2 regions of the Streptomyces sp. NBC_00096 genome follow, and region 1 is predicted to be linked to the other one. Evidence: riboswitches for the same ligand, from Rfam matches in the RefSeq annotation. Region 1 holds a riboswitch; the other holds the start of a gene.
The links. Region 1 has a riboswitch for glycine ahead of gcvT (glycine cleavage system aminomethyltransferase GcvT). Riboswitches for the same ligand answer to the same signal wherever they lie in the genome.
Positions count from the first base shown of each region.

Region 2: it holds a riboswitch for glycine, as region 1 does, so the genes downstream of both, gcvP (aminomethyl-transferring glycine dehydrogenase) here and gcvT (glycine cleavage system aminomethyltransferase GcvT) in region 1, are expected to answer to the same signal.

Region 1 is NZ_CP108221.1:1,807,518-1,811,968, reverse strand. Features, by position in the region: gene gcvH (glycine cleavage system protein GcvH) at 1-23, opposite strand, end outside; gene gcvT (glycine cleavage system aminomethyltransferase GcvT) at 105-1,220, opposite strand; glycine riboswitch at 1,405-1,508, opposite strand; gene OG904_RS07515 (AAA family ATPase) at 1,711-2,388, shown strand; gene OG904_RS07510 (enhanced serine sensitivity protein SseB) at 2,522-3,232, shown strand; gene OG904_RS07505 (enhanced serine sensitivity protein SseB C-terminal domain-containing protein) at 3,300-4,040, shown strand.
Region 2 is NZ_CP108221.1:6,076,162-6,080,612, reverse strand. Features, by position in the region: gene gcvP (aminomethyl-transferring glycine dehydrogenase) at 1-2,748, opposite strand, end outside; glycine riboswitch at 2,947-3,045, opposite strand; gene OG904_RS26935 (PRC-barrel domain-containing protein) at 3,164-3,529, shown strand; gene OG904_RS26930 (DNA polymerase IV) at 3,594-4,451, opposite strand, start outside.

The sequences.
Region 1 (4,451 bases):
CGCAGCTGCTGGGGGTTGCTCATGACCTGATTCTCCTGGATGCGGTGGAGTGGATGTGAACGGTGGTCTTGCGTGCGGCGCAGGTGCCGAGGTGAGGGGAAGTGTTACTTCTGCCGCTTGTAGAACGGCAGGGCCACGACCTCGTACGCCTCATGCGTACCGCGAATGTCCACGCCGACGCCGGAGGTGCCGGGCGCGGCGTGTGCCGCGTCGACATAGGCCATCGCGATCGGCTTGCCCAGCGTCGGGGACGGGGCGCCCGAGGTGACCTCGCCGACGACCTGGCCGTCGAAGGTCACGGAGAAGCCCGCGCGCGGGACGCGGCGGCCCTCGGCGATCAGGCCCACCAGCTTGCGCGGCGGATTGGCGGCGGAACGCTCGGCGGCGGCCTCCAGCGCGGCGCGGCCGACGAAGTCACCCTCCTTCTCGAACTTCACGACCCGGCCCAGCCCCGCGTCGAACGGGGTGAGGGAGGTGGTCAGCTCGTGCCCGTACAGCGGCATGCCCGCCTCCAGGCGCAGGGTGTCGCGGCAGGACAGACCGGCCGGGACCAGGCCGACGCCCTCGCCCGCCTTGGTCAGCGCCTGCCACAGCTCCACGGCGTGCTCGGGGGCGACGAACAGCTCGAAGCCGTCCTCGCCGGTGTAGCCGGTACGCGCGATCAGCGCGGGCACCCCGGCCACCGTGCCGGGCAGGCCGGCGTAGTACTTCAGACCGTCCAGGTCGGCGTCCGTGAGCGAGGCGAGGATGCCGGGGGACTCCGGACCCTGCACCGCGAGCAGCGCGTACGCGTCGCGGTCGTCGCGGACCTCGGCGTCGAAGCCGGCGGCGCGCTCGGTGATCGCGTCGAGGACGACCTGGGCGTTGGAGGCGTTCGCGACGACCATGTACTCGGTCTCGCCCAGGCGGTAGACGATCAGGTCGTCGAGGATCCCGCCGTCCTCCTGGCAGATGTGCGTGTAGCGGGCGCGGCCGACGCCGACGGTGGAGATGTTGCCGACCAGCGCGTAGTCCAGGACCTTGACGGCCTCGGGGCCGGTCAGGGTGATCTCGCCCATGTGGGAGAGGTCGAACAGACCGGCCTTGGTGCGGACGGCGTTGTGCTCGTCGCGCTCGCTCGCGTACCGCAGGGGCATGTCCCAGCCCGCGAAATCGGTCATGGTCGCACCGAGGGAACGGTGCAGCGCATCGAGGGCGGTCAGGCGGGGGGCAGTGCTCATGGGTGTGGCTCCCGGGTCCCAGGGCATGACATGACGAGGAGGAGTTCCTCCCCATCTGTCATCGGAACCTGAGAGGTTCGCCGAGAGTTCCCCGCTTCCAGGGGAAGGTCTTCGACTTGCACCTTGGGTGGAGCCGACGCCGGTGCCCTCACGGGCGGTGACGCGGCTCGCTTTTCAGATCTGCCTCATCCACGCGGTACGGGGCCTGAGAGATTCAAGGGAGGTACTTGCTCCTTCGGCGCCCGGGCACCGCCTTGCGGCGTGCCGGGACTCTCCCGCGCGGATTCAAGCGGCCGGTATGCAGTTGGTGTCCAGATGGCGCACATCATTGCACGGCGTGCGGCCGAATGGGGGAGGGGGTCCGGAAGCGGAGCGAACCGGAGCGGAACCGGAGGTCCCGGATTACCGTCTCTTTACACTCAGGGGGACCGGGTCCTGGTGACCCGGCGCGGGGGAGGCGATCACTGTGCGGAGATTCGGAGTACTGGCGATTACGGGTACGGCCACCGGCGAGGGCGCGGTGGCGGGCGTGCCGACGCAGCGCGGAGCCGTACGGGCGCAGGGCGCTGCGGGGGCGGCCGCGGCCTCCGGCCGCCGGCCCGCCCCGGTGGTACGGGACCTGCGCGGACCCGGCGGCCCGCGGTGGCTGCGGTTCGCGGACGGGGACATCGTGGTCGTGTCCGGACTGCCCGGCGGCGGCAAGAGCACTCTGATCAGGCGGGCCGCGGACGGCGGCGGCATCGACTCCCAGGACGCGCGCGAGCGCTGGGAGCGCCGCATGCCGGCCGCCCTGCCGTACGCGGTGTACCGGCCGGCCGTCCGGATCGCGCACTACTGGGGACTGTGGCGGGTGCTCCGCTCCGGCGCCCCGGCCGTCGTCCACGACTGCGGTACGCAGAGCTGGGTACGGGCCCTGCTCGCCAGGGCCGCCCGGCGGCGCGGCCGCGCACTGCACCTGGTGCTGCTGGACACCACCCCCGAGGAGGCCCGGGCCGGGCAGGCGGCGCGGGGCCGGGGCGTCTCGGCGTACGCCTTCGCCCGGCACCGGGGCGCGGTGGCCCGGCTGCTGCGCGAGGCCGAGTCCGGCCGCCCGCCGGCCGGCTGCGCCTCGGTGACCCTGCTGGACCGCCCGGCGGCGTCCCGGCTGACGGAGATCGGCTTCCACTGAGGGCGGCGGCCACGGGCCACGGGCCGGGGGCCGTGGCCGGGGCCGGGGCCGGGGGCACCCGAGCCCCCGGCGGGGCCGTCGGGGACGCCCGTTAACCTCGGGCGAGACCAGGAGCGAGCAAGCGGAGGCGTACATGTGGCCGGGGAACGAGCTGGAGCAGGTGCTCGGGGCGGCGCTCGGGCAGCCCGGCGCGGGGGGGCGGATCCTCGAGGTGCTCGGGCGCAGCCAGGTCTGGATCCCGCTGCCCGGCGGGGTGGGCAGCCTGGACCTGCCCACCATGGAGATCAACGGAGACGCGTACGTACCCGTGTACAGCTCCGAGGAGCAGTTCCGCGGCTGCGCCGGACCCGGTATGGACTTCGCCGTCGCCCCCGCCGTGGAGTTCGCCCGGGGCCTGCCCCCGCAGCTCGGCATCGCGATCAACCCCGAAGGGGCCGTCGGCGTGCCGCTGCCCCCGCCCGCCGTCGCGGAGCTCTGCCGGGCCGGTCGCGGCCCGCTCGACGGGCCGGCCACCGGTGGCCGGGTCCGGCTCTTCGAGCCCGACTGGCAGGAGGACCCGGTCGACTTCCTGACCGCCGCCGCCGAGGAGTTCCGCGCCACCGGAGTGGTCGCGGCCGCGTACCGCTGCCTCGCCAGCGTCGAGGCGGGGGCGCCGGAGCTGTACGTCGGTGTCCACCTGGTGGGATGGGAGCCCGGTATGCGAAATGCCCCGATGGACGCGCTGGGCCGGGCCCTGACCCGCGTCCCACCGCCCTGGCCGGTGCAGTTGATCCTGCTGGACGCCGCCGAGGACCCGGTCGTCGACTTTATTCGTGAGCGCGTACGCCCCTTCTACCTGTCGTAGGCACGCTTAAGCTGGTGGCCGACACGCGTGGACGACGGGCGGACGAAGAAACGAAGAGGGGTACCGGGTGAGTGCGTCAGGCACGGCCGCGGTCGGGCAGGTCGAGCACATGCTGCGCCAGGTGACTCCCGGGCGCTACGAGAGCTACGAGTCCCTTCTGCACGCCCTGGCCGAGGGACGGCTGTGGATGCTGCTCTGGCAGGGGCGGCCCGGCTCCCCGGACGCCCAGTACGGCGGCATGGAGGTCGAGGGCCTCGGGTACGCGCCCTGCGCGACCTCCCCGCAGGAGCTGGCCGTCAGCGGCTGGAACCGCGGGTACGAGGTGGTCACCGGCCGGGACATCGCCCGCGCCCTGTACCCCGACCGCTGGGGGCTGTGGCTCAATCCGCACGCCCAGGGCGGCGGCGTCGGCATCCCCTGGGCCGACCTGCGCCGGATCGCCACCGGCCTGGACCGGATGCCGGCCGGCCCGCTGCGGCTGTCCGAACCCGCCATCGAGCTCCCGCAGTTCTACGGGCTGCTCACGCAGCACGCGCACCGCACCCCCGCCGTGCGCTCGCTGCGCCGCGCCTGGGTGCAGCCCGCGCTGGGATCCCCGTACCTCGCCGTCGGGCTCGACCTGTACGACGCCTCCGCGCACGCGCTGGAATCCGTACGCGAGATGATGCGCCAGTCGGTCGGCGCGGTCCCCGAGGGCGTGCCCGTGTGCACGGTCGCGCTCGCGGACGAGCACGATCCGGTGGCGATGTGGCTGAGGGCGCAAACCAGGCCCTTCTACGACCGTGAGGGACAGGCGCCCGCCTACTGAGACATCGCAGCCAAGTCAGCCCGAGGCCGTACGGAACAGTCGTTCCGTGCGGCCTTTGCGTTGTCCTGATTTCGACACTGATGTACGCCCAATAGGCATGCTAGTACGCCGAGTTGGGCGCCATGTCCGATTCCGTACCGAACAGACGGTCTTGCTCCGCTGAGCTGGGAGTGAAGTCCGGATAACGGGAACTCGACCCTCAGATCACGGTTGCGCATCCATTCACCTGCGGGTCTGGCGGCTGATCGAGCGCCCGATGAAGACTCCCCACCCAAGAGCGGGGTCAGTCCTCCGAGAGCGACTCCGCCACAGGAAATCCGCGAGCAGTACCCCGCAGTACCTCGCAGTACTCGCAGTACCTGCAGTACCTGCAGCACCTCGCACTCCGAGCGCCACTCCGCACCAACGCCG
Region 2 (4,451 bases), 4.3 Mb from region 1:
GTACGGGTGGTTCCACTCGCCGCCCAGCGCCGCGGCCGTGTGCGGGGAGTTGGCGAGCGGGTTGTCGTCGACCGGCCACTCGCCGCCCGCGACCCGCTCGATCTCGGCGCGGATGGCGATCATCGCGTCGCAGAAACGGTCGATCTCGGCGAGGTCCTCGGACTCCGTCGGCTCGATCATCAACGTGCCGGCGACCGGGAAGGACATGGTCGGCGCGTGGAACCCGTAGTCGATCAGGCGCTTGGCGATGTCGTCGATGCTGACACCGGTCGACTTCGACAGCGGACGCATGTCGATGATGCACTCGTGCGCGACCAGGTTCCCCGGGCCGGTGTAGAGCACCGGGTAGTGCGGCTCCAGGCGCTTGGCGATGTAGTTCGCGCCGAGCACCGCCACCTGGGTGGCGCGCTTGAGGCCCTCGCCGCCCATCAGGCGCACGTAGGACCAGGAGATCGGCAGGATGCCGGCCGAGCCCCACGGCGCGGCCGAGATCGGGCCGACGCCCGTCTCGGGACCGGCGGTCGGCTGGAGCGGGTGGTTGGGCAGGTACGGGGCCAGGTGCGCCCGGACGCCGACCGGGCCCACGCCGGGGCCGCCGCCGCCGTGCGGGATGCAGAAGGTCTTGTGCAGGTTCAGGTGCGAGACGTCGCCGCCGAAGTGACCGGGCTTGGCCAGGCCCACCAGGGCGTTGAGGTTGGCGCCGTCCACGTAGACCTGGCCGCCGGCGTCGTGCACCTGGGCGCAGATGTCGGCGACGTGCTCCTCGAACACACCGTGCGTGGAGGGGTAGGTGATCATCAGCACGGCGAGCTCGTCGCGGTACTGCTCGATCTTGGCGCGCAGGTCGGCCGCGTCCACCTCGCCGTCGTCGGCGGTCTTGACCACGACCACCTTCATGCCGGCCATCACGGCGCTGGCCGCGTTGGTGCCGTGCGCGGAGGAGGGGATGAGGCAGACGGTGCGCTGCTCGTCGCCGTTGGCCCGGTGGTAGGCGCGGACGGCCAGCAGACCGGCCAGCTCACCCTGGGAGCCGGCGTTCGGCTGGATGGAGACCTTGTCGTAGCCGGTGACCTCGCAGAGACGTTCCTCCAGCTCGGTGATGAGCGTGAGGTACCCCTCGGCCTGCTCCACCGGGGCGAAGGGGTGCAGCTGGCCGAACTCGGGCCAGGTGACCGGCTCCATCTCGGTGGTCGCGTTGAGCTTCATGGTGCAGGAGCCCAGCGGGATCATGCCGCGGTCCAGCGCGTAGTCCTTGTCCGAGAGCTTGCGCAGGTAGCGCAGCATCGCGGTCTCGGAGCGGTGCTGGTGGAAGACCGGGTGGGTCAGGTACGCGTCCCCGCGCAGCAGCCCCTCGGGCAGCGCGTCGGCCGTGGTGGCGTCGAGCGCCTCGATGTCCGCGGTGACGCCGAAGGCGGCCCAGACGGCCTCGATGTCGGCGCGCAGGGTCGTCTCGTCGCAGGCGATGGAGACGAGGTCGGCATCGACCTGGAAGAGGTTGACGCCACCCTCGCGGGCTGCGGCCACGACCTCGGCGGCCCGGCCGGGAACGCGCGTGGTGAGGGTGTCGAAGTACGAGCCGTGCACGACCTCGACCCCGCCGGCCGTCAGGCCCGCGGCCAGCAGGTTGGCGTAGCGGTGGGTGCGGCGGGCGATCGTCCGCAGGCCGTCCGGGCCGTGGTAGACGGCGTACATGCCGGCCATGACGGCGAGCAGCACCTGCGCGGTGCAGATGTTGCTGGTGGCCTTCTCGCGGCGGATGTGCTGCTCTCGGGTCTGGAGGGCCAGGCGGTAGGCCTTGTTGCCGTCCGCGTCCACGGAGACGCCGACGAGGCGGCCGGGCAGCGAGCGGGCGTGCTTGGCCTGGACGGCCATGTAGCCGGCGTGCGGTCCGCCGAAGCCCATCGGGACGCCGAAGCGCTGGGTGGTGCCGACGGCGATGTCCGCGCCCAGCTCGCCCGGGGAGGTCAGCAGGGTCAGGGCGAGCAGGTCGGCGGAGACGGCGACGATCGCGCCGAGTCCGTGGGCCTGGTCGATGACCGGCTTGATGTCCCGCACGGCACCGGAGGCGCCCGGGTACTGGACCAGTACGCCGTAGACACCGCGCTCGGCGACCTCGGCCGGGATGCCCCCGGACAGGTCGGCGACGACGACCTCGATGCCGATCGGCTCGGCGCGGGTCTCGATCACGGCGATGGTCTGCGGCAGCGCGTCGGCGTCGACGAGGAAGACGTTGCCCTTGGCCTTGCCCACGCGGCGGGCCAGGGTCATGGCCTCGGCGGCCGCGGTGCCCTCGTCGAGCAGGGAGGCACCGGAGGTCGGCAGGCCGGTCAGCTCGGCGACGACGGTCTGGAAGTTCAGCAGGGCTTCGAGGCGGCCCTGGGAGATCTCCGGCTGGTACGGCGTGTACGCCGTGTACCAGGCCGGGTTCTCCATGACGTTGCGCAGGATCACCGGCGGCGTGAAGGTGCCGTAGTAACCCAGGCCGATCATGGAGGAGAGGACCTGGTTGCGGTCGGCGAGCTGACGCAGCTCGGCGAGTACCTCGGCCTCGGTCCGCGCCTCGGGCAGGTTCAGCGCGGCGGTGGTCTTGATCACATCCGGTACCGCGGCGGCGGTGAGTTCGTCCAGGGAGCCGTAGCCCACCTGGGCGAGCATCTTCGCCTGCGCCTCGGCATCCGGGCCGATGTGGCGCTGCTCGAAGGGGATGCCTCGCTCCAGCTGGGAGAGCGGAATGCGGTTGGCGGTCATGTACGGAGGCCTCCTGGTCGTACGACCTGCGAGGGGTGCCTCGGCGCGGGCACCCGGACGGCCTCCCCCTCTGTCATCTCAACCTGAGAGTTTCACCGGGCCGCTCGAGGATCGCTCGTGAGGTCCGGCTTTCACCGTCGGTGAGGAGAGGGACCGGCACTGCGCGCCCGGTACCTGCCCCTGCTTTCCAGAGTGGCCTCACCTCGTGCGGTACGTATGCCTGAGAGATTCCGGGGAGGATTTGCTCCTTCGGCGCCTCCGTCGAGCTCACTCGGAGGACTCTCCCGCACAGGGTCAACAGCCGTCACCCAGCCTACCAGCGAGGATCTGGGCACTCCCTCGAGTGGCCCCCTCTCCGGAAATGCACTTTTGTAGTCATTACGGAGGAGTTGCGACCAAATGGAGGGACCGGACCGTGCAGACCGACATCGATCCGCGCAGCCTGATCGGCCGCAAGGCGTTCGACCGCAATGGCACCAAGATCGGCACCGTGGACGAGGTCTACCTCGACGATGCCACGGGCGTCCCGGAATGGGCAGCCGTACGGACGGGCCTGTTCAGCCGGGACGCCTTCGTCCCGCTGGAGCCCAGCGAGGTGGTGGGCGACACCCTGCGCGTGCCCTTCGAACGCTCCCTGATCAAGGACGCCCCCGACTTCGGCGTCGGCCGCCACCTCTCCCCCGAACAGGAGCTGCAGCTCTACCACCACTACGGCCTGGACCTGGCCCTGCCCAGCGAGTTCCGCCGCGACTTCGGCCACACCCCGTCCGACGAAACCTGACCGGCCTGGCCTGGCCTTGCCTGACCCGCCTGCCCTGACCGGCCCGCCCCGCCCCGGCCGGCCCTCAGGCGTGCTCCGGGGTCGTGGCCCCCGCGGCCGGGGCCCCGACCAGCGGCATCGGATCGGACGGCTCCAGCTCGGGGTCGTCGACCAGGAACGTCCGCACCCGGCCCGGCTCCGAACCGGGCTGCTCGAACCGTACGGTCACCCGCCCGACCCCGCTGCCCTGGACCCACCCGGGCCCGTGCAACGCGTGCCGCACATCACTCCCGGCCGACCAGCGCCGCTCGGCCGCCAACCCGGACGGCCCGGCCCCGCCGCCTTCCGGGTCCTTCCCCGGGTCCGGGACCGGGACCAGGACCGGGACCGCGGCCCGTCCGGGGGTGGGGGCGGCCGTCTCCCCTCCCGGTTCCCCACCGGACGGCGCAGCCCCATCCGCCCCGGCTTCCCCGTCCGTCCCTACGTTCTCGCCCACCCCGTCCGGCCCAGTGGACCCGGCGGACCCACCGCGCCCGCCTTCCCCACCCTCCCCGCCCTCCCCGCCTCCGCCGTCCTCTCCGTCCCCCCGGGCGGCCGCAGCCGCCACCGCGAAGGCGAAGAGGTCCTCCTGCGTGTAGTCCGCGAGCCCGGTCACGCCGACCCCCAGCAGCCGCACCCCGCCCGTGGTGTCCACGGACTCCAGCAGCCGGGCCGCCGCCTCCCGCACGACCGTGGGGTCGTCCGTGGGCCCCCGCAGGGTCTCGGAACGGGTCAGCGTGGAGAAGTCGTAGCGCCGCACCTTGAGCACGATGGTCCGCCCCGAATGCCCCGAGCCCCGCAGCCGCTCCACGCACCGGTCGGCGAGCCGCTGCACCTCGGTGCGGATCCGCACCCGGTCGTGCAGGTCCACGTCGAAGGTGTCCTCCACCGACACGGACTTCGC